Variovorax paradoxus: one gene and its partner. The main gene of each other region encodes a partner of the protein of the gene in region 2 in a complex. Links are inferred from orthologs where the notes say so. Each region holds a gene or a part of one and is shown on either strand. Other genes may lie near its edges. The genes, in order: secY and secA.

Region 1 (8,541 bases), 940 kb from region 2 along the record:
CGCCTTGTGCGACACGAGCTGGCGCGCTTCGGCGCGGGTCGAGCCGAAGCCCATGCGGTAGACGACGTTGTCCAGGCGCGATTCGAGGATGAACAGCAGGTTCGCGCCAGTGTTGCCACGGCGGCGATCGGCCTCTTCGAAGTAACGGCGGAATTGCTTCTCGAGCACGCCGTACATGCGCTTGACCTTCTGCTTTTCACGCAGCTGCAGACCGTAGTCGGAGGTACGCTGACCCGAGGTACGACCATGCTGGCCGGGCTTGGAGTCGAACTTGGCCTTGTCCTGGATGGAGCGGCGGGCGCTCTTCAGGAACAGGTCGGTGCCTTCACGGCGGGAAAGTTTGGCCTTGGGGCCGAGGTAACGTGCCACGATTTTTCCTTTGTGTCATCTGCCGCAGTTACCTGCGGGAGCCATCTGCGGAGCGCGGATGGCGGTGGGCTTAGATAAAAAAACAAATGCGCAGCCGCTTGAAAAAGCCGGCTGCGCCTTGCGGACTGACGATCAGATGCGGCGACGCTTCTGGGGACGGCAGCCGTTGTGCGGAACGGGCGTCACGTCGGCAATGGAATTGATCCGGATGCCGAGCGCAGCCAGTGCGCGCACCGACGACTCGCGACCAGGACCGGGGCCCTTGATCTCGACGTCGAGGTTCTTGATACCTTGTTCGACAGCAGCACGGCCGGCAACTTCGGAAGCGACCTGCGCTGCGAACGGGGTCGACTTGCGCGAGCCCTTGAAGCCTTGGCCACCCGACGAAGCCCACGACAGGGCGTTGCCCTGGCGATCGGTGATCGTGATGATGGTGTTGTTGAACGAGGCATGCACGTGGGCGATACCGTCCGCGACGTTCTTGCGAACCTTCTTGCGAACGCGCTGTGCGGCGTTGTTTGCAGGTGCTTTAGCCATGCTGGTCTATCCTTATTTCTTCAGGGACTGCGCAGCCTTGCGCGGACCCTTGCGGGTGCGGGCGTTGGTGCGCGTGCGCTGGCCGCGCATCGGCAGGCCGCGACGGTGACGGAAGCCGCGATAGCAACCGATGTCCATCAAACGCTTGATGTTCATCGTCGTTTCGCGACGCAGATCGCCTTCGATCGTGAACAGAGCGATCTGGTCGCGGATCTTCTCGAGATCGGCGTCGGTCAGATCCTTGATCTTCTTCGAATATTCGATGCCGCTCGCTTCGCAGATTTGACGGGCGCGGGTGCGACCGATGCCGAAGATGGCGGTCAGGCCGATTTCAGCGTGCTTGTGCGGCGGGATGTTGATGCCAGCAATACGTGCCATGTGCGTCCTCTAATACTCTTCAATCAACCCTGGCGCTGCTTGTGGCGCGGGTCGGTGCAAATCACACGCACCACACCTTTACGGCGGATGACCTTGCAATTACGGCAGATGGTTTTGACCGAAGCCGAAACTCTCATTTCATTCTCCTAAAACTGTTTAACGTGGCGGTACACCGCCCACTCACCCAATATTCTCAATACTGAAACTCACAGCCCTACGATGTCTTGAAGTTAGCCTTCTTCAGCAGCGATTCGTACTGCTGGGACATCATGTAGTTTTGCACCTGGGCCATGAAGTCCATCGTGACGACCACGATGATCAGCAGGGAGGTACCACCGAAGTAGAACGGCACGTTGTACTTCAGGATCAGGAACTCGGGCAGCAGGCAGACGAAGGTGATGTACACCGCGCCGGCCAACGTCAGGCGAACCAGAATCTTGTCGATATAGCGAGCGGTCTGGTCACCCGGGCGAATGCCAGGAATGAATGCACCACTCTTCTTCAGGTTGTCGGCCGTTTCCTTGCTGTTGAACACGAGTGCCGTGTAGAAGAAGCAGAAGAAAACGATCGCAGCGGCATACAGCAGCACGTAGATCGGCTCGCCCGGACGCAATGCGCCGGCAACGTCCTTGATCCAGCGGAAACCGCCTTCACCGGTACTGAACCAGCCGACCACCGTTGCGGGCAGCAGGATGATCGACGAAGCGAAGATCGGCGGGATCACACCGGCCATGTTCAGCTTCAAGGGCAGGTGCGACGATTGGCCGCCGTAGACCTTGTTGCCGACCTGGCGTCGCGCATAGTTCACGAGGATCTTGCGCTGGCCGCGTTCGACGAACACCACGAAGTAGGTGACCAGCACCACGACGGCGATGATGAAGAGCGCGATGATCGGATTCATCGCACCGGTCGTCACCAGCGAAGCCAGGCCGCCGATTGCGTTGGGCAGGCCCGCCGCGATACCTGCAAAGATCAGGATCGAGATGCCGTTGCCCAGGCCGCGTTCGGTGATCTGCTCGCCGAGCCACATCAGGAACATCGAACCTGCCGTCAGGCTCACCATTGCCGTGAGGCGGAAGCCGAAGCCGGGTGCGATGACCAGGCCAGCCGACGACTCGAGCGCCACTGCGATGCTGAACGATTGGAACAGTGCCAGACCCAGCGCGCCGTAGCGCGTGTACTGCGTGATCTTGCGGCGGCCGGCCTCGCCTTCCTTCTTCAATTGCTCGAAGGTCGGAAGCACGTAGGTCATCAGCTGCATGATGATCGACGCCGAGATGTACGGCATGATCCCCAACGCGAACACGGTGAAGCGCGACAGCGCCCCGCCCGAGAACATGTTGAACAGGCTCAGAATGCCGCCCTGTTGGCCCTGGAACAACGCTGCCAGCTGGTCCGGGTTGATACCCGGCACAGGAATGTGCGCGCCAATCCGGTAGACCACGAGCGCGAGCAGCAAAAAGACGAGCCGACGACGAAGGTCGCCGAACTTGCCTGTTTTTGCGATCGTTGCCGCGTTAGTTGCCACGAAGAACTTCTTTCAGTCCGATGGTGATCAGGCGATGCTGCCGCCGGCTGCTTCGATCGCAGCCTTGGCACCAGCGGTAGCGCCCACGCCCGTCAGCTTGACGGCTTTGGTCAGTTCGCCGGTCTTGACGACCTTGACGACCTTGGCGAGCTGGCCGACGAGGCCGGCTTGCTTCAGCGCCAGGATGTCCACTTCGGCCAGGCCGAGCTGCTCGAGGGCAGTCAGCGTGACTTCGGCGTTGAACTTCAGCAGGTGCGACTTGAAGCCACGCTTCGGCAGGCGACGCTGCAGCGGCATTTGACCGCCTTCGAAGCCGACCTTGTGGAAACCGCCTGCGCGCGACTTCTGACCCTTGTGACCGCGACCCGCGGTCTTGCCGATGCCAGAGCCGATGCCACGGCCAACGCGACGCTTGGCGTGCTTGGCGCCATCCGCCGGCTTGATGCCATTGAGTTCCATATCAGTCTCTCTTACAGAACTTTGACCAGATAACTGATCTTGTTGATCATGCCGCGCACCGCCGGGGTGTCTTGCAGCTCGCTCACGCTGTTGAGCTTGCGCAGGCCGAGGCCACGCACGGTCGCGCGATGCGATTCCTTGGTACCGATCGGGCTCTTGACCAATTGGACCTTGAGGGTTTGTTGTTGCGTCATTTGAATGCTTCTTTCGGCTTGCGCTTAAGCGAAGATTTCTTCGACGGTGAGGCCGCGCTTGGCAGCCACTTGACCCGCGGTCGTCGAGTTCTTCAACCCGTCGAGCGTGGCGCGAACCATGTTGTAGGGGTTCGACGAACCATGGCTCTTGGCCACGATGTCGGTGATACCCATCACTTCGAACACGGCGCGCATCGGGCCGCCGGCGATGATGCCGGTACCCTTGGGAGCCGGGTACATCACGACCGTCGAAGCACCATGGTGGCCCTGCACCTGGTGGTGCAGCGTGCCGTTCTTGATCGAAACCTTCAGCAGGTTGCGACGCGCTTCTTCCATGGCCTTCTGCACTGCAGCGGGCACTTCCTTCGACTTGCCCTTGCCCATGCCGACGCGACCATCGCCATCACCGACCACGGTGAGTGCTGCGAAACCGAGGATACGACCACCTTTCACCACCTTGGTGACGCGGTTGATCGCGATCATCTTCTCGCGCAAACCGTCCTCGGGGCCTTCGTTCTGCGTTCTTGCCTGAATCTTTGCCATTTTGAATCTCGTGTCCGGTTAGAACTGCAGGCCGGCTTCGCGGGCGGCCTCGGCCAGCGCCTTGACGCGGCCGTGGTATGCGAAACCTGCGCGGTCGAAAGCGACCTTCTCGACGCCGGCTGCCTTCGCCTTTTCAGCGATGCGCTTGCCGACGGCGGTGGCTGCGGCGGCATTGCCGCCCTTGCCCGAACCGCCGAGCGAGGTACGCACTTCGGCTTCTGCCGTCGATGCGGTTGCAATCACCTTGGAGCCGTCGTCGGAGATGACGGTTGCATAGATGTGCAGGTTGGTGCGGTTCACCGTCAGACGGGCCACGCCCTGCGTCGCGATGCGAATGCGGGTCTGGCGCGAGCGGCGAAGACGCTGTGCTTTTTTGGTCAACATCATTTTGCTGCCCCTTACTTCTTCTTGGTCTCTTTGATCACGATCTTCTCGTCCGAATAACGGATACCCTTGCCCTTGTAAGGCTCGGGCGGACGAACAGCGCGGATCTCAGCGGCGATTTGACCAACGCGCTGACGGTCAGCACCCTTGATCACGATTTCGGTCGGGGTCGCGGTGGCCACCGTGATGCCTTGCGGCATGTCGATGTTGACCGGGTGCGAATAACCGACTTGCAGGTTCAGCTTGTTGTTGGAAGCTGCGGCCTTGTAGCCGACGCCGACCAGGTTGAGCTTCTTCTCGAAGCCCTTGGTCACGCCAACCACCATGTTGTTCACCAGCTGACGGATCGTGCCGCTCATTGCGTTCGCTTCACGCGAATCGTTGGCGGGCTCGAAGTTCAGCTTGCCGTCATTGCTGACGATCTTCACCAGCGAATTGCGGGCCAGGCTGAGCGAACCGCCCGTGCCCTTGACGCTGATCTGGTCTTCCTTGATCGACACATCCACGCCTGCGGGGATGGTGATCGGCATTTTTCCTACTCGGGACATTTCAGTAACTCCTCGATGTCTCGGTTAGGCGACGTAGCACAGAACTTCGCCGCCGACACCGGAGGCGCGAGCCTTGCGGTCGGTCATCACGCCCTTGGGGGTCGTGACGATCGCAACGCCGAGGCCGTTCTGGACTTGCGGAATGGAAGCACTGGCCTTGTAGACACGCAGGCCGGGGCGGCTCACGCGCTCGATGCGCTCGATGACCGGACGGCCAGCGTAGTACTTCAGCGAGATTTCAAGTTCGCTCTTGCCGGCTTCGGTCTTGACCTGGAAGCCGTCGATGTAGCCCTCGTCCTTCAGGACTTGTGCGATTGCGATCTTCACCTTGGAAGACGGAACCGACACGGTGGGCTTCGCCACCATCTGCGCGTTACGGATACGCGTCAGCAGGTCGGCAATGGGATCACTCATGCTCATGTTGTTTGCTCCTGCCTGGCTTACCAGCTGGCCTTGGTGACACCGGGGATGTCGCCGTTGAAAGCCAGTTCGCGGATCTTGGCGCGGGCCAGACCGAATTGACGGAAGGTGCCACGGGGGCGACCGGTGATTTCGCAACGGTTGCGCTGACGCGTGGGGTTCGCGTTGCGCGGGAGCTTTTGCAGCGCCAGACGGGCAGCTGCACGCTCTTCGTCGGTCTTCTTCACGTCGTTGGAAGTCGCCTTCAGTTCCGCGTGCTTCGCAGCGAACTTGGCAACCAGCTTGTCGCGCTTCAGTTCGCGCTGGATCAAAGATGCTTTAGCCACGGATCACCTCAGTTCTTGAACGGGAAACGGAAGCCGGCGAGAAGCGCCTTGGCTTCTTCATCGGTCTTGGCCGTCGTCGTGATGCTGATATTCAGACCGCGCAGGGCATCGACCTTGTCGTACTCGATCTCGGGGAAGATGATCTGTTCCTTGACGCCGATGTTGTAGTTGCCACGGCCGTCGAACGCACGGCCGGAGATGCCGCGGAAGTCGCGAACACGCGGCAGCGCGATGGTCACGAAACGGTCCAGGAACTCATACATCTGCACGCCACGCAGCGTGACCATGCAGCCGATGGGCTGGTTTTCGCGGATCTTGAAACCGGCGATAGCCTTCTTCGACTTGGTAACCACGGGCTTCTGGCCAGCGATCTTGGTCAGGTCGGCGACAGCGTTGTCGAGAACCTTCTTGTCGGCGACTGCTTCACCCACACCCATGTTCAGGGTGATCTTGGTGAGGCGCGGAACCTGCATCGGCGACTTGTAGCCGAACTTTTCCGTCAGGTCTTTCGCGATCTTTTCGCGATAGTGTTGTTGGAGACGTGCCATGTGAGTACCTCTTAGGCGAACTTGATTTCGTCGCCGCTGGACTTGAAGACGCGAACAGCCACGCGCTTGCCGTCAGCACCCTGGGAGATCTTGATGCCCACGCGATCGGCCTTGCCGGTCGCGGCATTGAAGATCGCCACGTTGGATTGGTGGATGGGCATGGACTTCTCGACGATGCCACCGGTCGTACCCTTGAGGGGGTTTGGCTTGGTGTGCTTCTTGACGAGGTTCAGGCCTTCGATGACGACGTGCGAGTCATCCTTGCGCAGCGAGACGGTGCCCCGCTTGCCCTTGTCACGGCCGGCCAACACGATGACCTGGTCGCCTTTGCGAATCTTGTTCATGGCGTTGTTGTCCTTAGAGAACTTCGGGTGCCAGCGACACGATCTTCATGAACTTCTCGGTGCGCAGTTCGCGCGTGACCGGTCCGAAGATGCGGGTGCCGATGGGCTCCAGCTTGGCATTGAGCAGCACGGCGGCATTGCCGTCGAACTTGACGAGCGAACCGTCGGCGCGACGGATGCCCTTGGCGGTGCGAACCACCACTGCGCTGTAGATCTCGCCCTTCTTGACGCGACCACGCGGAGCGGCTTCCTTGATGCTGACCTTGATGACGTCGCCCACGCTGGCGTAACGCCGCTTGGAGCCACCGAGCACCTTGATACACAGGACGGATTTCGCGCCTGTGTTGTCGGCCACTTCGAGCCGGGATTCAGTTTGGATCATTTCTTGATATTCCCAACTTGTACCGATGTGCCTCCAGGAGGGAGACACCGCGGTCAGTCTTGGGCCCGTCGTCTGCACCTCGAACCACTCGAGGCACTTCCGCTTTGGGCTGAAAGCTTCGCCTTTTGGAAGCGAAGCCTGCGATTGTTGCACGCACTTATGCCGATGTCAACAGCCCTATTACACCACCAAGCGCTGGCACTAGACTCCGGAAGGTGCGCACTCCCGGGAAATCCACCTTTTCACCCCTGTTGCAGAACCGCCGCAGGCTGCTGGCGGGCGCGGCCGGCCTGGCTGCGCTGGGCCTGGGCGCCTGCAGGAGCGCCGCGCCGCAGCAAGACCCCGGCCGGCTGCGGCTCATGGCCGAGGCGCGCTGGGCGCACCGCCTTCATATAGAAGGCACCACGGTGGGCGGGCTCTCGGGCATCGACTACGATCCGTCGCGAGGTGAGTACCTGCTCATCAGCGATGACCGATCAGACTTCGATCCGGTGCGCTACTACACGGCGCGTTGGCCCCAACAGCAGGCCGCCCCGCCCGAGCCCACGGGCGTGATACAGCTGCAACGCCCCGGCGGCGGCCCCTGGCCCGGCCGGCGCCAGGCCATGGCCGGCCTCCCGGTTCCGGACCCCGAGGCACTGCGCCTGCGCCCCTCGACCGACACCATCCTGTGGACCAGCGAAGGCGACATCGCCCGGGGCTTCGGCCCCGCGCTGTACGAATCCACCCGCGACGGGCGCTTTCTACGCGAATTCGCCATGCCGCCGATGTTCCTGCCCGACCCGGCCAAGCGCCGCGGCCCGCGCGACAATCTGACCTTCGAGGGCGTGGCCCTCACGCCGGACGGCCGCTTCGCCTGGCTGGGCATGGAAAACGCGCTGATCCAGGACGGCCCTGAGCCCACCGCCGGCGCGCCCGGCGGCCCCTGCCGCTTCACCCAGGTCGACCTGGAAACCGGCCGCGCCGTGCGCCAGATCGCCTACGTGCCCGACGCCATTCCGCTGCGCCCGCTGGTGCCTGGCACCTATGCCGACAACGGCGTGAGCGAGATCCTGATGATCGACGCCCACCGCATGCTGGTGCTGGAGCGCGCCTATGCCACCGGCACGGGCAACTCGCTGCGCCTGTATGAAATCGACACCCGCGCCGCCAGCGACGTGCTCTCCACCGACACGCTCGCCCCCGGCAATCACCGCCCGGCCGCCAAGACCCTGGTGGCCGACTTCGCCGCCCTCGGCCTGTCCCGCCTCGACAACACCGAGGGCATGTGCTGGGGTCCACCCCTGCCCGACGGCAAGCGCATGCTGGTGGTCGTGAGCGACGACAATTTCAATCCGCTGCAGATCACCCAGTTCGCAGCATTCGCCTTCGAATAAACCCGACCGACCATGACCATCGCCGTCACTTTCCTGCCCCGCACCGCCCCTTCGCCGCTGCCGCCCGTCGCCTTCATCGGTGGCGGCAACATGGCGAGCGCCATCATCGGCGGATTGATCCAGCAAGGCAGCCCGGCCGAGTCGTTCGAGGTGGTCGAGCCCTTCGAGGAGGCCCGCGCGAAGCTGGCGCAGTCGTTCGGCATCA
Region 2 (16,008 bases):
CGCCTAGCGACTTCAACGAAAGATCGACACCATCCCCGCTCACGAACGGATGCGCGGCTTTCCTGTCGTCCAGAAAGTAGTTCACGAGGAGGCCGGTGCCCGTGAAGTAGCAACTCCAGCAGGCGCCCAGCACGACCGTGTCGATCTGCGGTTGCAGTGCCAGCTCGAGCACCGCGGCGCGGCGCTCGCCGCAGTCGCCGCCGGCATCGAGCCGGGAGAACAATCCCGGTACTGGCGGGCAGGAGCCTTTGGTCGCGAAGTACACGGTGCGCGCCTTGGCTGGCTCGGTGCGTACCAGTTCCAGAGCACGCGGCGCATATTGCTCGACATGGCTGTCCCCGATCAGGAGCACGTTGTGCTTTCCCTGGCCGGTGCGGTAAACGAATTGTCCGCCCAGCGTGTCCTCCTGAAAGCCGTCGTAGTAGTTGTCTTCTTGCGTCGCATCCGCCACGGCCTGCAACGCCTGGCTGGCGTTGCGGGGGGAAGGCATTCCCAGGAACACCAGCACGCCGGCCAGTGCTAGCGCGGCCCCGCCGCCCGCCAGGCCGCGCAGCAGCCCCGTCGACAGGTGAAGCTTGACGAAGCGCTCGACGAATCGATAGGTTCCCCATGCCAGCACGATGGCCGCAACGACGAGCGCCACGCGCAATTCGAGCGAGGGCTCTCCTCCTTCAATGATGCGCGCGTACGACAACAGCGGCCAATGCCACAGATAGAGCGGATAGCTGATCAGCCCGATCCACACCATCAGGCGATTCGACAGCAGATATCGGTTGAGCACGCCACTCGGTCCCGCGGCGATGCAGCTCGCCGCACCCAATACCGGCAACAGCGCCCACCACCCTGGAAATGCCTTCGTGCTGCGCGTCATCACGAGCCCCAGCACGATCAACCCGACGCCGACGATCGATTGCACATGCCTCACCCACGGCCGCGAGTCCGCCGAGCCGTTCGCAGCCTGGAGTCGCATCGCCGCGAGCAAGCCGCCAGCCATCAATTCCCAGGCACGCGACAGCGGCGAATAAAAGGCGGCCGCGCGATGCGGCTGCACCGTCAGCACATTGATCAGGAAAGAGATCGCGGCCACCGCCAGGGTCACGCGCAGGATGGGCCAGCGCTTGCGCCAGGCCAGCCCCAACAGCAGCGGCCAGAAAATGTAGAACTGTTCCTCGATACCCAGCGACCACAGGTGAAGAAGCGGCTTTGTCTCCGCAGTGGCGTCGAAATAGCCAGACTCGCCCAGGAACACCAGGTTGGCGAAGAAGGCGGCACCACCCGTGATCTGCTTGCCGAGTTGCGAAAACTCCCCCGGCAACAGCACGTACCAGCCGAAAGCCAGCGTAGCCAGCAAGACAAGAAGCAGTGCCGGGAAAATGCGCCTGATGCGCCTCGCGTAGAAGTCCCGGTAACTGAAATCGCCGGCCGCCAGGCTCTGCAGGAGGATGGTCGTGATCAGGAAGCCCGAGATCACGAAGAAGATGTCGACCCCGATGAACCCCCCGGGCAACAGGCTCGGGAACGCGTGATAGACCAGCACCGAGCCCACCGCGATGGCGCGCAGGCCGTCAATGTCCGGGCGGTACTTGGGGTGCATCGTGCAATCGGTCCTTGGCTACCTGACGGGCTGGGCAACGTCGCTCTTGCGCAGCACTCGATCGATGTAGGTGGCGTGGTCTCGCGTGAACTCCAGGCGAAGATGGTCCCCGTCCTTGTACGAAGGATCGCCATCCGGCATGGTTCTCTGGCACTCATTGTCCTTGCACAGGGTGGCCACGGCATTGATGGGCTCCGCACCGCTTGCGGCCGCAATCTCCAGCAGCCGGTCGTTGAGCTGCTTCTGATTGGCAGGAAGCGGTGCCGTAGGCGTTGTCGGCGCGGCGGTGATGTGCCTCAGTCTGTTGCCCTGAATCAATCGCCTCGGCGTGAAATGCTCGCCTCCCGGATTGTCCAGCAGCAGGTACACCTTCTTTTTCTGCGACAGGTCGTGCAGGAGCGCTTCCAGCGAAGCGAGCGATCGGGCGATGCCGTCTCCGCTCTGGAAGGGATGCACCACACCATCGGGGCCGCGGAAGTAATAGTCCAGCGCCCCCGAGTCGAGAAAGTAGCAATTCCAGCAGCCGCCGATCACGACCGTCTTGACCTGGGGATCGTAGGCGAAGGCCAGGGTCTTATTGCGCCGCTCAGGGCAATCGACATTCTTGTCCGCGAAGACACCAGGCACCGGCGGGCATGAACCCAGAGTCGCGAAGTAAGCGGTGCGCGTGTCCTCGGGGAAAGCTTGTGTCACGGCCAGCGCCCGTGGCGCGTACTGTTGCACATGGCTGTCTCCCACGAAGAATGTATCGGCCACGCCCGTTCCAGCCTTGTAGACCCGCTGGTCACCGACCATGTCGCGCGTGAGGCCGCCGTAGTAGTCGGCGTCCACCGCAGCATTGGCCACGGCCTGAAGCTGTGCATTGTTGTTGCGCGGAGAAGGAACACCGAACGACACCACTGCGCCCGCTAGCGCCAATACCAGCATCGAGACCACCAGTCCACGCAAGACCCCCGTGGTCTGCCGGCGCCTGACGAAGCGCTCGACGAATCGGTAGGTCGCCCAGGCCAGCACTACGCTGGCAATCACGGCCGCGATCCTGGCGGTCACCGAATGATGCAGCGGATCATTTTCGACAAGGCGGACATACACCAGCAGCGGCCAGTGCCAAAGGTACAGCGGATAGCTGATGAGCCCGATCCATACCATCACGCGGTTGGAAAGCAGGTACCTGTTCAGCACACCTGTCGGCCCGGCGGCGATGCAACTCATCGCACCCAGCGTAGGCAACAGCGCCCACCAGCCCGGGAACGCCTTGATGGCGCGGATCATCACCAGCCCCAGAACGATCAGTCCGATGCCGAGCACGGATTGCAAGTGGCTGCGCCATGGGCTGGGGTTCGGCGGCCGCAGCCGCATGCAAGCCAGAATGCCCCCGACCATCAGTTCCCAGAACCGCGAAGCCGGCGAATAGAACGATGCTGTCGGAAAAGGATGCACCGTCGCGACATTGACCAGCAACGAGATTGCCGCAATTCCCAATATCACGCGCACGATCGGCCATTGCCTGCGCCAGGCAAGACCCAGCAGCAACGGCCAGAAAATATAGAACTGCTCCTCGATGCCCAGCGACCAGAGGTGCAGCAGCGGCTTGGTCTCCGCCGCCGTGTCGAAGTAGCCCGCTTCGCCCCAGAAAACCAGGTTGGCAACGAAGCCAGCCCCGCCCACCGTCTGCGTGCCGAGTTCGGCGAACTCATCGGACAACAGCAGGTACCACCCGGCACACAGCGTAACGAGCAGCACGATGGCCAGCGCGGGGAATATGCGCCGTACCCGGCGGGCGTAGAAGTCCTTGAAGCTGAAGTCGCCCGCTGCCAGGCTCTGCAGGATGATGGTCGTGATCAGGAAGCCCGAGATCACGAAGAAGATGTCAACGCCGATGAATCCCCCGGGCAGCAGGCTCGGGAACGCGTGATAGAGCACCACGGACGCTACCGCGACGGCGCGTAAGCCGTCGATGTCGGGGCGGTACTTGGGGTGCATCAATCAGTCGAGGGGTCCATTGAACATCCGGGAGCCGGGCCTCTTCTTCCAGATCCGAAAGAAGGGCTCGTGCGCCCGGCATGGGTCTAGGCCGCGTCTTGCTGCGCGAACGGCAGCCCACGCTCCTCGGACAGCCACTGCAGCACGGGCAGCGCGCCCGGCAACACCGGCGTCACCTCCAACGGCAGCTGCTGCCAGGCCATCTGCTGGCCTTCGCGCATCTCGAATTCGCCGCTCCAGGCGGTGACCTTGCACCAGTGCAGGCGCACCAGCGCGTGCGGATAGTCGTGTTCGGTGATCTTCCAGACCTCGGCGCCGTCGATGGTGATGCCGAGTTCTTCCTGCAGCTCGCGCCGCAGCGCCTGCTCGACCGTTTCGCCCGCCTCGATCTTGCCGCCGGGAAACTCCCAGTAGCCCGCGTAGGCCTTGCCTTCGGGCCGGGTGGAAAGCAGCAGCGCGTCGTCCGACAGGCGGATCAGCACGCCGACGGCGACTTCCGTGTGCTTGCGCGGCTCGCTCACGCGTTGCTCCGCCCTGCGTAGTCCCGCGCGAACTGGTAGGCCACGCGGCCGCTGCGCGAACCGCGCTCCAGCGCCCAGACCAGCGCCTCGGGCCGCGCCGCGGCAATGGCGGCTTCGTCCGCGCCGAACGACGAGAGCCACTGCCCCACGATCGTCAGGTACTCGTTCTGGCTGAAGGGATAGAAGCTCACCCAGAGGCCGAAGCGCTCCGACAGCGAGATCTTTTCCTCGATCACCTCGCCGGGATGGACTTCGCCGTCCTCGGTGTGGGTGTACGAGAGGTTGTCCTTCATGTACTCGGGCAGCAGGTGGCGCCGGTTGCTGGTCGCGTAGATCAGCACATTGGGCGTCGACGCCGCGATCGAGCCGTCGAGGATCGACTTCAGCGCCTTGTAGCCCGGCTCGCCCTCGTCGAAGCTCAGGTCGTCGCTGAACACGATGAATTTCTCGGGCCGCTGCGAGACCACCTCGACGATGTCGGGCAGGTCGGTGAGCTCGGCCTTGTCGACCTCGATCAGGCGCAGCCCCTGCGGCGCGTAGGTCTGCAGGCAGGCGCGGATGAGCGACGACTTGCCGGTGCCCCGCGCGCCCGTCAGCAGCACGTTGTTGGCAGGCTTGCCTTCGACGAACTGCTGCGTGTTGCGCGCGATCTTTTCCTTCTGGACGTCGATTTCCTTGAGCGAATCGAGCGACATCGCGGCCACGTGCTTTACCGGCTCGAGCACGCCGTGGCCCGAGCTGCGGCGGCGGTAGCGCCAGGCGATGGAAGCGTTCCAGTCGGTCGGCTCCGCCAGCGGCTGCGGCAGGATCGATTCGATGCGGTTGATCAGCTGTTCGGCGCGTTCGATCAGCTTCTGGAACTGCTCGTTCATGACCGGTAGTCGGCGTTGATGGTCACGTATTCGTGGCTGAAGTCGCAGGTCCACACGGTTTCGCTGGCGTCGCCGCGGCCCAGGCCGATGCGCACCGTGATCTCGCTCTGCTTCATCACGCGCTGGCCGTCTTCTTCGCGGTAGGCCGGATTGCGCCCGCCCTTGACCGCCACGTGCACGTCGTCGAGGAACAGGTCGATGCCGGTCTGGTCGAGGTCGTCGATGCCCGCGTAGCCCACGGCCGCCAGGATGCGGCCCAGGTTCGGGTCGCTGGCATAGAAGGCCGTCTTGACCAGCGGCGAATGCGCCACGGCATAGGCCACCTGCTTGCACTCCGCGGCGTTGCGGCCGCCTTCGACCTGCACGGTGATGAACTTGGTCGCGCCCTCGCCGTCGCGCACGATCGCCTGTGCCAGCTGGCGCGCCACGTTCTGCATGGCGGACACCAGCGCCTTGCCGTCGGCCGAATCGAGCGAGGTGATGGTGGCGTTGGTCGCCTTCTGCGTCGCGATGACCACGAACGAGTCGTTGGTCGAGGTGTCGCCGTCGATGGTCACACGGTTGAACGAGGCGTCGGCCAGCAGCCTGGCCAGCGGCTGGACCAGCGACGGGTCGATCTTCGCGTCGGTCGCCATGAAGCCGAGCATGGTCGCCATGTTCGGGCGAATCATGCCGGCGCCCTTGCTGATGCCGGTGATGCTGACGGTCGCGCCGCCGACCTGCGCCTGCTGGCTGAAGGCCTTCGGGATCGTGTCGGTGGTCATGATGCCTTCGGCCGCGCGCGCCCAGTGGTTGGCGTCGGCATCGGCCAGCGCGGCCGGCAGGCCGGCTTCGATGCGGTCGACCGGCAGCGGCTCCATGATCACGCCGGTCGAGAACGGCAGGATCTGCTCGGGCGAGATTTCCAGCTTGCGCGCGAGCGCGATGCAGGTGGAGCGCGTGCGCATCAGCCCGTCTTCGCCCGTGCCGGCGTTCGCGTTGCCGGTGTTGATCACCATCGCGCGGATGCCGTGGTTCGCGGCCAGGTGCTCGCGGCAGACCTGCACCGGCGCGGCGCAGAAACGGTTCTGGGTGAACACGCCGCCGACCGCGGCGCCTTCGTCGATCAGCACGACGGTCAGGTCCTTGCGATTGGCCTTGCGCACGCCCGCTTCGGCCACGCCGATGCGGACACCAGGCACCGCGAACAGCGCGGCGGGATCGGGAGCAGACAGGTTCACGGGCATGGGATGTCTCTTCTTAGGTTCCGGATCTGGTCAGGTCAGCTTGCCGTGGCATTGCTTGTACTTCTTGCCGCTGCCGCAGGGGCACGGGTCGTTGCGGCCGACGCGGGCGAAGGCCAGGGCTTCGGCGCTCAGGGCGCCGGCACCCGCGGCCGCCGCGCGGCGCTGGCTTTCCTCGTCGACGCGCACCTCGACCTCGCCGGTTTCCGTCGGCGCGGTGTAGGTGATGTTGGTGACGTTCTCGCCGCGGCTCTCGAGCGCTTCTGCGGCTTCCTCGAGCTGTTCGCCCGATTGCACGCGCACCGTCATCAGCTGGCGCGTGACTTCGTTCTTGACCGAGTCGAGCAGTTGGCCGAAGAGCTCGAAGGCTTCGCGCTTGTATTCCTGCTTGGGCTGTTTCTGCGCATAGCCGCGCAGGTGGATGCCCTGGCGCAGGTAGTCGAGCGAGGCCAGGTGTTCGCGCCAGTGGGTGTCGATGCTCTGCAGCAGCACCATGCGTTCGAACTGGGTGAAATTCTCCTGGCCGATCAGCGCCACCTTCGCGTCGAAGGTTTCGTTGGCGTGCTGCAGCACCTTCTCGACGATGTCCTCGTCGGCAATGGCTTCCGCGGCCTCGACATCCTTCTTGAGCGGCATGTCGATGCCCCACTCGGTGAAGAGCGTGTTCTCCAGCGCGGCCAGGTCCCACTGCTCCTCGACCGATTCGCTGGGCACGTACTGGCGCACGAGGTCGGTGAAGCAGCCTTCGCGCAGGCCGGCGATCTGCGCCGTGAGGTCGCCCGCGTCGAGGATGTCGTTGCGCTGCTGGTAGATCACCTTGCGCTGGTCGTTCGACACGTCGTCGTACTCGAGCAGCTGCTTGCGGATGTCGAAGTTGCGCGCCTCGACCTTGCGCTGCGCGCTCTCGATGCTGCGCGTGACGATGCCGGCCTCAATGGCTTCGCCGTCGGGCATCTTCAGGCGGTCCATGATCGCCTTGACGCGGTCGCCCGCGAAGATGCGCATCAGCGGATCGTCCAGGCTCAGGTAGAAGCGCGACGAACCCGGGTCGCCCTGGCGGCCCGAACGGCCACGCAGCTGGTTGTCGATGCGGCGCGATTCGTGGCGTTCGGTCGCGATGATGCGCAGGCCGCCGAGCGACTTCACGAACTCGTGGTCCTTGGTCCATTCGGCGCGCACATGCTCGATGTCGGCCTTCTTGGCTGCTTCGTCGCGGCCCTCGTCGGCCTCGATCGCCTCGATCATCTTCTCGATGTTGCCGCCCAGCACGATGTCGGTACCGCGGCCGGCCATGTTGGTCGCGATGGTGATCATCTTCGTGCGGCCGGCCTGCGCCACGATGTCGGCTTCGCGGGCGTGCTGCTTGGCGTTCAGCACCTGGTGCGGCAGGCCCGCCTTCTCGAGCAGGCCGTCGATGATTTCGGAGTTCTCGATGGACGATGTGCCCACCAGCACCGGCTGGCCGCGCTCGTAGCACTCGCGGATGTCCTGGATGGCGGCTTCGTACTTCTCGCGCGTCGTCTTGTAGACGCGGTCGAGCTGGTCGTCGCGCTTGCTGATGCGGTTCGGCGGAATGATCATGGTCTCCAGACCATAGATTTCCTGGAACTCGTAGGCTTCGGTGTCTGCCGTGCCGGTCATGCCGGCGAGCTTGCCGTACAGGCGGAAATAGTTCTGGAAGGTGATCGAGGCCAGCGTCTGGTTCTCGGCCTGGATCTCCACGCCTTCCTTGGCTTCCACGGCCTGGTGCAGGCCGTCGCTCCAGCGGCGGCCGGTCATGAGGCGGCCGGTGAATTCGTCGACGATCACCACTTCGCCCTGCTGAACCACGTAATGCTGGTCGCGGTGGTACAGGTGACGGGCACGCAGCGCCGCGTTCAGGTGGTGCATCAGCGTGATGTTGGCCGGGTCGTAGAGCGACGCGCCTTCGGGCAGCAGCTTGAACTCGCCCAGGATGCGCTCGGCGTTCTCGTGGCCGTCTTCGGTCAGGAAGACCTGGTGCGTCTTCTCGTCGACCGTGAAGTCGCCGGGCACCGTGACGCCTTCGCCGGTGCGCGGGTCGGCTTCGCCTTCCTGCTTGGTCAGCAGCGGCACCACCTTGTTGATGGCCAGGTAGAGGTCGGTGTGGTCTTCGGCCTGGCCGCTGATGATCAGCGGCGTGCGGGCCTCGTCGATCAGGATCGAGTCCACCTCGTCGACGATCGCGTAGTTCAGGCCGCGCTGCACCCGGTCGCCGGGCTCGTAGACCATGTTGTCGCGCAGGTAGTCGAAGCCGTACTCGTTGTTCGTGCCGTACGTGATGTCGCTGCCGTAGGCCTGCTGCTTTTCCTCGCGCGGCATCTGCGGCAGGTTGATGCCGACGGTGAGGCCGAGGAAGTTGTAGAGGCGGCCCATCCAGGTCGCGTCGCGGCTGGCCAGGTAGTCGTTCACCGTGACCACGTGCACGCCCTTGCCGGTCAGCGCATTCAGGTACACCGGCAGCGTGGCGGTCAGCGTCTTGCCTTCGCCGGTGCGCATTTCGGAAATCTTGCCGTTGTGCAGCGCCATGCCGCCCAGCAGTTGCACGTCGAAGTGGCGCATCTTCATGACGCGCTTGGAGCCTTCGCGCACCGTGGCGAAAGCCTCCGGCAGCAGGGCGTCGACGGTCTCGCCCTTGGCGATGCGGTCCTTGAACTCCTGCGTCTTGGCGCGCAGTGCCTCGTCGCTGAGCTTCTCGAACTCGGGTTCGAGCGCATTGATGCGTTCCACCGTCTTGCGATACTGCTTGAGGAGCCGATCGTTGCGACTGCCGAAAATCTGGGTCAGGAAGTTGGTTGCCATGGGTGGAGATGGGCGGGCGCCTGACGCGACAGGCACTTCGACCGGATTCCCTAAGATATGGTGAAAGCAGTTGGGCGCGCTTTCAATGAAAGCAAGCGGCCTTTTTTCCGGCGCGAACGTCGGCAAACCGGGCATTTTAGCTGTCTTGTTTCTAACCCCTGGATTACCCATGTATCGCCGCACGCCACCTCCGATTTCGCTGCAGCAAGCCGCGGAAGGCTCGCCCACCCTGGGCAGCCTGATGGCGCGCGCCCGCGACACGGCGGAGCGGCTGAAAGCCGTGGAGGGCCTGATTCCACCCGCCATGCGCGGGGCTATACAGGCCGGCCCGGCCGAGGGCGATGTGTGGTGCCTGCTGGTGCAGGGCAGCGCCGCCGCCGCCAAGCTGCGCCAGTTGGCCCCGATGCTGGTGACGCGGCTCAAGAACCGGGGCTGGGACGTCGCGAGCATCCGCATCAAGGTGCATACAGGCCGCTGACTGAATGGATGGGTGGGCGGGTGGTCCTATATTTTTCGTCTGGAATTGGATAATATTTCCAGATGACGCCATCCACCGCCCCCGCCGACGCCCGGCTCCTTCTGCTCGACAAGAACCAGGTCGACACCCTGCTCTCGCCCGACGACGTGCTCCGGGCCGTCCGCGAGGCCTTCGTCCTGCACAGCGAGCGCGAAGGCCGGGTGTTCCCGGTGGTGCGCGAACCGCTGAAGACCGGCGGCGTGTTCGGCATCAAGTCGGGCGACGTGCAGGCCCAGGGACTGCTCGGTTTCAAGGCGGCCGGGTTCTGGCCCGCCAACCGGCAGCGCGGCGGCGAGCCGCACCAGGCGACGATCCTGCTGATCGATCCCGCCACTGGCCGCCCCCTGTGCGTGATCGACGGCAACGCGGTCACGACCGTTCGCACCGGCGCGGCGGGCGGGCTGGGCCTGCAGCAGCTCGCGCGGCCCGACAGCACCCGGCTGTGCCTGTTCGGCACCGGCGTGCAGGCACGCATCCAGCTCGACTTCGCGCTGCGCCTGCTGCCCTCTCTGAGCGACGTTCTCTATATGAGCGCCGACGGCCAGCGCAAGCCGGCATTCGAAGCAATCTTTGCCGGGCGCTGCAACATCGCCCCCGCCGCCGACCGCAACGCGGCCGTCTCTCGAAGCGACGTGGTGATCACCGCCACGCCGGGCGGCGGCGCCCTCTTCGAGCTGGAGGCCGTGCAGCCCGGCACCCATCTGAACTGCGTCGGCGCCGATACCCGAGGCAAGCGCGAGCTGCCGGAAGGCCTGCTGCCGCGCGCCCGGCTTTTCGTCGACGACAGCACCCAGGCCCGGCAGATCGGCGAAACCCAATGGGCACCCGACACGCCAGTCACCGAACTCGGCGACCTGCTGAGCGGAAAAACAAGCTTCCAGCGAGCCCCCGGAGACATCACCGTCTTCGACATGACCGGCCTCGCACTGCAGGACTTGACCGTCGCGCGCCTGCTGCACGCGCAGGCGGACGAAACAAGCTCGGGCACGCGCATCGCCTGGCCCTGGTGAGCCGGGCCGCGGCGGCGCTCTATGCGGTCTCGCCGCCGAACAGCCCGGTCATGAACTGCGTCGACTTCAGGCCCGTGCCGGTCAGCAATGCAACCGTCGTCTCGCCAGCGCGGATGTCGCCGCGCTGCGCCAGCACGTCGATGGCCGCCGCGGCCGAGGCGGATGTCGGCTCGGCGTAGAGCCCGCTCGCGGCCAACTGGCGCACCGCAGCGGCGATCTGCTCCTCGGTCAGCGCCACCGTTTTGCCGCCGGTCTCGCGCAGCGCCTGCAAAATTTCCCGCAGGCGCACGGGCCGCTTGATCGCTGTGCCTTCCGCGATGGTCGGCTGCACGGCGCGCTCCACCAGCGTGTCCACGCCCGCCACGAAGCTCGCGTCGATCGGCGAGCAGTTCAGCGGCTGCGCGACGAAGATGCGCGGCAGCTTGCTGATCTGCCCCGCCGCCAGCAGCTCCTTGAAGCCGATCCAGCAGCCCAGCACGTTGCTGCCCGCTCCGGTCGGAATCACCACGTTGTCGGGCGCAACAAAGCCCAGGTCTTCCCACAGCTCGTAGGCCAGCGTCTTCGTGCCCTCCAGGAAGAAGGGGTGCCAGTTGTGGCTCGCGTAGAAGATCGATTCCGACTGGCGCACCGCCTCGTACTCCGATTCCTCGCGCGGCCCCGGCACCAGTTGCACTTCGGCCCCGAAGGCGCGGATCTGCGCCACCTTGGGCGCCGGCGTGTAGCTGGGCGCCAGCACCTTCACGCGCATGCCCGCCGCCGCACCGGCGGCCGCAATGGCCGCGCCGCCATTGCCCGAGCTGTCCTCCAGCACCGCGTCGACGCCGATCTGGCGCAGGAAGGACATCATCACGGCCGCGCCCCGGTCCTTGAAGCTGCAGGTCGGGTTGAACCATTCGAGCTTGAAATACGGCTCCAGCCCGCCCCAGCGCTTTTGCACCAGCGGCGTACAGCCCTCGCCCATGCTCGCCGGCCTCTCGATGACCACCGGCAGCGCCGCGCGATAACGCCAGAGCGAACGCTCACGCGAATCGATGTCGTCGCGCGAGATGCCGGGCAACGGCGTGACCAGCATCGGATTGCCGTCGTCGGAGCGCCAGCGGCGCTCCGACAGTTCGTGATGCTTGCCGGTGCGCGGATCGACGTAGCGCGCGCGTTCTTTCGAGGTCATTCGCGACTCCATCGGCCAAAACTGGATAATACATCCAGTTTTATACTATTTGTATAATTTGGATTTTTAGTCCAGCGCTGGATACATTCCATGCCATGAAAAAGAAGTCGAACAAGCAGGTGCTCGAAATGCTGCGCAACATGGCCGAAGGCCTGGGCCAGACCTTCGCGCCTTTCTGCGAGGTGGTGGTCCACGACCTGAGCAATCCGAAGAACGCGATCTACGCCATCGAGAACAGCCTGAGCGGCCGGGAAGTCGGCCAGTCGGTCACCGAACTGGGCCTGGCGCGCATCCAGGACCCGGAGTTCCCGGCGGTGATCGCGAACTATGCCAACACCTTTCCGGACGGGCGCAAGGTCAAGAGCACCTCGATCGGCATCAAGGACGAGAGCGGCGAGTACGTGGCGGCGCTGTGCCTGAACGTCGACCTCACGCTGTTCCAGAGCTTCCAGGGCGCGATCTCGCAGTTCACCCGCATCGACGACAAGCAGGTGCACGAGCACATCGAGGCCGGCGGCAACCACACCGACCGCATCCATGCGCGCATCGACGAATTCGCGGCCGCGCGCGCGACCACCTCGCGCTCGCTCAAGCCGGCCGACCGCAAGCAGCTGGTGCAGGATCTGAAGAAGGCCGGCCTGCTGGAAGTGCGCCGCGGCGCGGAGATCGCGGCTGCGCACATGGGCGTGTCGCGCGCCACCGTCTACAGCGACGCAAAGTAAGCCGCCTCCGGGCTACTGGGGCTGCAGGCCGATCTCGTGCGCGGCCTTCTGCCAGCGCTCGGCCTCGGCGCGCAGGAACGCGCGCAATTCCAGCGGCGTCGAGCCCTTCATCTGCACGCCCAGCACCGACAGCCGCTCCTTCACCGACGCATGCTCGAGGGCGGCAATGGCCTCGCGGCGCAGCTTCTCGATCACGTCCAGCGGCGTGGTGGCCGGCGCGACCATGGCCCACCACTGGTCGATCTCCAGGCCCCGGAGATTGTTCTCCGCGAGCGCGGGCACGTTCTGCAGGCCGGGAATGTTCACCCGCTGCGTACTCGTCACCAGCAGCGGCCGGATGCGGTTCGCGCCCAGCAGGCTGGAGCCGCTGGCCATCGTCGCGAAGTGGCCCGCCACCGTGCCGGCGGCCACGTCGGTGAGCGCGGGCGCCGAGCCGCGGTACGGAACCATGTTGAACCTGATCTTCGTGCGGCTCGCGAGCAGTTCCGCCGCCAGGTGGCTCACCGTGCCCGCGCCGCTGTGCGCGATGGCCGGCGGCGCGGCCTTGGCGGCGGCCGTGCGCAGGAAGGTCTTGAAGTCCCTGCTGTCGTCCTCCATGCCCGCGAAGAACACCAGCGGCGACGTGCCGATCATGGTCACGGGCGTGAAGTCGCGCAGCAGGTCGTAGGGCAGCTTGGCGGTCACCGCCGGCGCGATGGCGTGCGGCAGCTCGACGATGGCGATGGTGTAGCCGTCGGGCGCGGCCTTGGCGGCGGCGTCGGTGCCGATCATGCCGGCGGCGCCGGGCTTGTTGTCCACGATCACCGGGCTGCCGATGGTCTGGCTCATGCGCTGCGCCATCGCCCGCGCGATGGCGTCGGTGCTGCCGCCCGCGGCCCACGGCACGACGAGCTTGATCGGCTTGTCGGGGTAGGCAGCCCAGGCGGGCAGGCTTACGGCGAGCAGGGTCGCGGGGCCGGCGGCCAGAACGGCCCGGCGATTCATCGTCGGCATGGGAACTCCTAAGGAATCAGGGTGCGGGATCGGGCCAGCTCGGATCGCTCGACGCGCTGGCGGTCAGCATCAGCACCACGCGCGAGCCGGCCTCGATGGCGTTGCTCTCGCGCAGCTGCTTCAGCGCGGCAAGGCTGCCGGCGGAACACAGCTCGGCGCTCACGCCGGCGGCGGTGAGCAGGCGGCGTGCGGCGCGGGCCTCTTCGTCGCCCACCACCACGGCACTGCCGCCGGTGGCGGTCGCGGCCTGCCATTGCAGGTAGGTCACGGTGGCGCCGGCGGTCGAGAACTGCGCGGTGTGGCCGGGGTAGCTGCCATTGATCGCGCCGCCCGCCTGCACGCACGACAGCCGCGCGAAGGGCTCCACGAGCCACAACTTGGGCAGCCGTGCAATGCGCCCCGCCGCCAGCAGGTCGCGAAAGCCCGCGTAGATGCCCCACGCCAGGTCGCCCCGCGCGGTGGGAATCACGATGTGATCGGGCAGGCCGCCGTCGGTCACGCATTCGAGGGCGATGGGCTTGTAGCCTTCTATGGCCAGCGGCGCGCTGCCCAGAGCCGGCAGGCGGTAGTTGGTGAGCGCGAAGTAGCCGGGGTACTGCGAACGCTCGCGCACGAAGGCCCAGCGGCCCGCGTTGTCGGCGAACACATAGCGCCGCGCGCCCAGCGCATCGAGCTGCCGCGCATAGGTGGCCGGCATGCCCTCGTAGGTGGCCACCTCGCAGCCCAGGCCCGCGGCCCAGGCGTAGTGCGCCGCAGACACCGCCGCGTTGCCCGACGAGGCCAGCACCAGCGTGTGCGCATCGAAGTCGAAGGCCTGAGCCACGCCCACGGCGGTCATGCGGTCCTTGTGCGAGCCGGTCGGATTGCAGGACTCGTCCTTGAGCGCCAGGCTGGCCACGCCGAACTGCTTTGCCAGCTCGGGCATCTGCTGCAGCGGCGTGTTGCCCTCCCCCAGCGTGAAGCCGGGCGCATAGGGCATGGGCATCGCTTCCACCGGGCCGTCGGGCAGGTAGCTGGCGCGCAGCGCGACATGAACGCCCTCGCGCTTGCAGGCCGAACAGCCGTCGTGCGTGAGCGTGATCGGGTAGAGCGCATCGCATCGCAGGCACTGCAGCCCGCGCAGGCGTGGGTTCCGCAGGGGCTTGGGCGTTCGGTCTCGGACCATGCCCGGCAAAGCGCCCGAAGAAGAGGCCGAGGGATCCGCTGGCGGTAGCGCGAACTTGAAGTCCAGAACTGGCGATGTCGTCACGGGCGTCATGTGTTGTAGGTTGTGCCCAAATCTTATGCAATCGGAAATAAAATTACGCAGCCCCAGATACTCAACCGATAACAAAACTTATCGATGCGCTTTGCCGAAATCGAGACATTCCGGGCCCTGATGCGCGGCAGCTCCACGCGCAAGGCCGCCGCCTTGCTGCATCTGACGCAGCCCGCCATCAGCCAGTCCCTCAAGCGTCTCGAAGCACAGGCGGGCATGCTGCTGTTCGAACGCACCGGCGGCCGGCTGGTGCCCACGCCCGAGGCGCGCGCCCTCTGGATCGAGGTCGAGCGGGTGTTCATCGGCATGGACGCCATCGAGCACCGGGTGCGCAGCCTGCGCGACTTCGGCGTGAGCCAGCTCGAGCTGAGCTGCTTTCCGGCCTACGGCCTGGGCTTCATGCCGCGCGCGCTGGCGCGGCTGAAGGCGCACCGCGGCGCGAGCCCCTGGCCGCAGGTGTCGCTGCAGGTGCTGAGTTCCAAGGACGTGCGCGACCGCGTGGCCATGGGCATATCCGACTTCGGTCTGATGGCCGACGAACTCTCGCTCGAAGGCATCGACCACTCCACCTTCGCGCGCTTCCCCGGCGTGGTGGTGATGCCGCCGGACCATGCGCTCGCGCGCTTCAAGACCATCAAGCCGGAGCAGCTGGCCGAGGCGCCCTTCATCGCGCTGAACCCCGAAGACCCTTCGCACCAGCGGCTGGAGGCCGCATTGGCACCGCACGGCGTGGCGCTGCGCGTGCTGGTGCAGACGCCCTATGCTGCCAGCGTCTGCGAGATGGCGCTGCGCGGCCTGGGGGTGGGCCTGGTCAATCCGATCACCGCGCTCGACTATGCGGAACGCGGCCTGGTGGTGCGCAAGTTCTCGGTCGACGTGTACTTCACCTGCCTGCTGGCCATGCCCGCGGGCAAGGTGCTGTCGGCCACCGCGCGCGACTTCATCTCGCTGATGCGCCAGCAACTGGCCGAGGACGAAAAGCGGATCCTGCGCTACCTGCGCTGAGCGCAGGTCACTTCAGGGTGAACTCGTGGTTGAGCCCGATCACGAAGCCGCGCAAGCCCTGCGAGCCGGTGCGCGAGGTGCTCACGTCCACGCTGATGAGCGGCGTGAGGCTGAAGCGCCCGCCGACGCGCGTCGTCCATTCGCCCGCCGCGCGGTTTCGCTCGGCGATGAGCGACACCGTGTCGTTCAGGGCCCATTCGACGGCGGCCCCGCCGCGCGGCGTGCGAACGCCGGTACCGGGCGCCCAGTCGGCGCCCAGGTTCATGTGCACCTGCAGGCTGCTGGCGGGCCGCCAAGTCATCGGCACGACGAACTGCCCGCC

Evidence for each region.
Region 1: the proteins of secA (region 2) and secY are in contact, whole or in part, in a crystal structure (PDB 3DIN), measured with the Thermotoga maritima proteins. The link is inferred for Variovorax paradoxus from one-to-one orthologs. Residues at the interface, in WP_004082002.1 of Thermotoga maritima: Glu261, Ala262, Arg263, Lys300, Ala301, Arg302, Thr303, Ile304, Ile305, Leu323, Tyr324, Asp325, Pro326, Val329, Ser330, Tyr333, Ile336, Lys340, Phe345, Val349, Glu363, Phe364, Tyr374, Ser375, Gly376, Gly377, Glu393, Ile395, Thr482, Ser483; in WP_004081795.1 of Thermotoga maritima: Glu108, Gly109, Glu110, Glu111, Ala236, Glu237, Arg238, Arg239, Ile240, Thr241, Ile242, Gln243, Tyr244, Ala245, Arg246, Arg247, Val248, Thr249, Gly250, Arg251, Arg252, Val253, Tyr254, Gly256, Ala257, Ser258, Thr259, Tyr260, Leu261, Pro262.

The regions. Positions count from the first base shown.
Region 1 is NZ_CP091716.1:6,815,301-6,823,841, forward strand. The notes cover bases 656-3,563. They hold secY (preprotein translocase subunit SecY), read right to left. Parts: upstream 2,813-3,563; coding sequence 1,499-2,812; downstream 656-1,498. Other genes in these bases: rpsK (30S ribosomal protein S11), read right to left, coding at 656-906; rpsM (30S ribosomal protein S13), read right to left, coding at 919-1,284; rpmJ (50S ribosomal protein L36), read right to left, coding at 1,308-1,421; rplO (50S ribosomal protein L15), read right to left, coding at 2,840-3,271; rpmD (50S ribosomal protein L30), read right to left, coding at 3,283-3,465. In the rest of the region: rpsD (30S ribosomal protein S4), read right to left, coding at 1-369; more of rpsK, read right to left, coding at 502-655; more of rpsE, read right to left, coding at 3,564-4,008; rplR (50S ribosomal protein L18), read right to left, coding at 4,027-4,392; rplF (50S ribosomal protein L6), read right to left, coding at 4,407-4,940; rpsH (30S ribosomal protein S8), read right to left, coding at 4,965-5,360; rpsN (30S ribosomal protein S14), read right to left, coding at 5,381-5,686; rplE (50S ribosomal protein L5), read right to left, coding at 5,695-6,234; rplX (50S ribosomal protein L24), read right to left, coding at 6,246-6,578; rplN (50S ribosomal protein L14), read right to left, coding at 6,592-6,960; L3V85_RS32025 (esterase-like activity of phytase family protein), read left to right, coding at 7,212-8,336; proC (pyrroline-5-carboxylate reductase), read left to right, coding at 8,349-8,541. UniProt on the Escherichia coli protein: The central subunit of the protein translocation channel SecYEG. Consists of two halves formed by TMs 1-5 and 6-10.
Region 2 is NZ_CP091716.1:5,871,967-5,887,974, forward strand. What follows is about bases 6,027-9,383. They hold secA (preprotein translocase subunit SecA), read right to left. Parts: upstream 9,014-9,383; coding sequence 6,227-9,013; downstream 6,027-6,226. Other genes in these bases: argJ (bifunctional glutamate N-acetyltransferase/amino-acid acetyltransferase ArgJ), read right to left, coding at 6,027-6,196; L3V85_RS27350 (hypothetical protein), read left to right, coding at 9,183-9,383. Also shown: L3V85_RS27320 (acyltransferase family protein), read right to left, coding at 1-1,594; L3V85_RS27325 (acyltransferase family protein), read right to left, coding at 1,613-3,577; L3V85_RS27330 (NUDIX domain-containing protein), read right to left, coding at 3,664-4,098; L3V85_RS27335 (ATP-binding protein), read right to left, coding at 4,095-4,970; more of argJ, read right to left, coding at 4,967-6,026; more of L3V85_RS27350, read left to right, coding at 9,384-9,491; L3V85_RS27355 (ornithine cyclodeaminase family protein), read left to right, coding at 9,554-10,540; L3V85_RS27360 (threonine synthase), read right to left, coding at 10,560-11,708; L3V85_RS27365 (helix-turn-helix transcriptional regulator), read left to right, coding at 11,804-12,430; L3V85_RS27370 (Bug family tripartite tricarboxylate transporter substrate binding protein), read right to left, coding at 12,443-13,423; L3V85_RS27375 (pyridoxal-phosphate dependent enzyme), read right to left, coding at 13,440-14,681; L3V85_RS27380 (LysR substrate-binding domain-containing protein), read left to right, coding at 14,766-15,686; L3V85_RS27385 (hypothetical protein), read right to left, coding at 15,694-16,008. UniProt on the Escherichia coli protein: Required for protein export, interacts with the SecYEG preprotein conducting channel.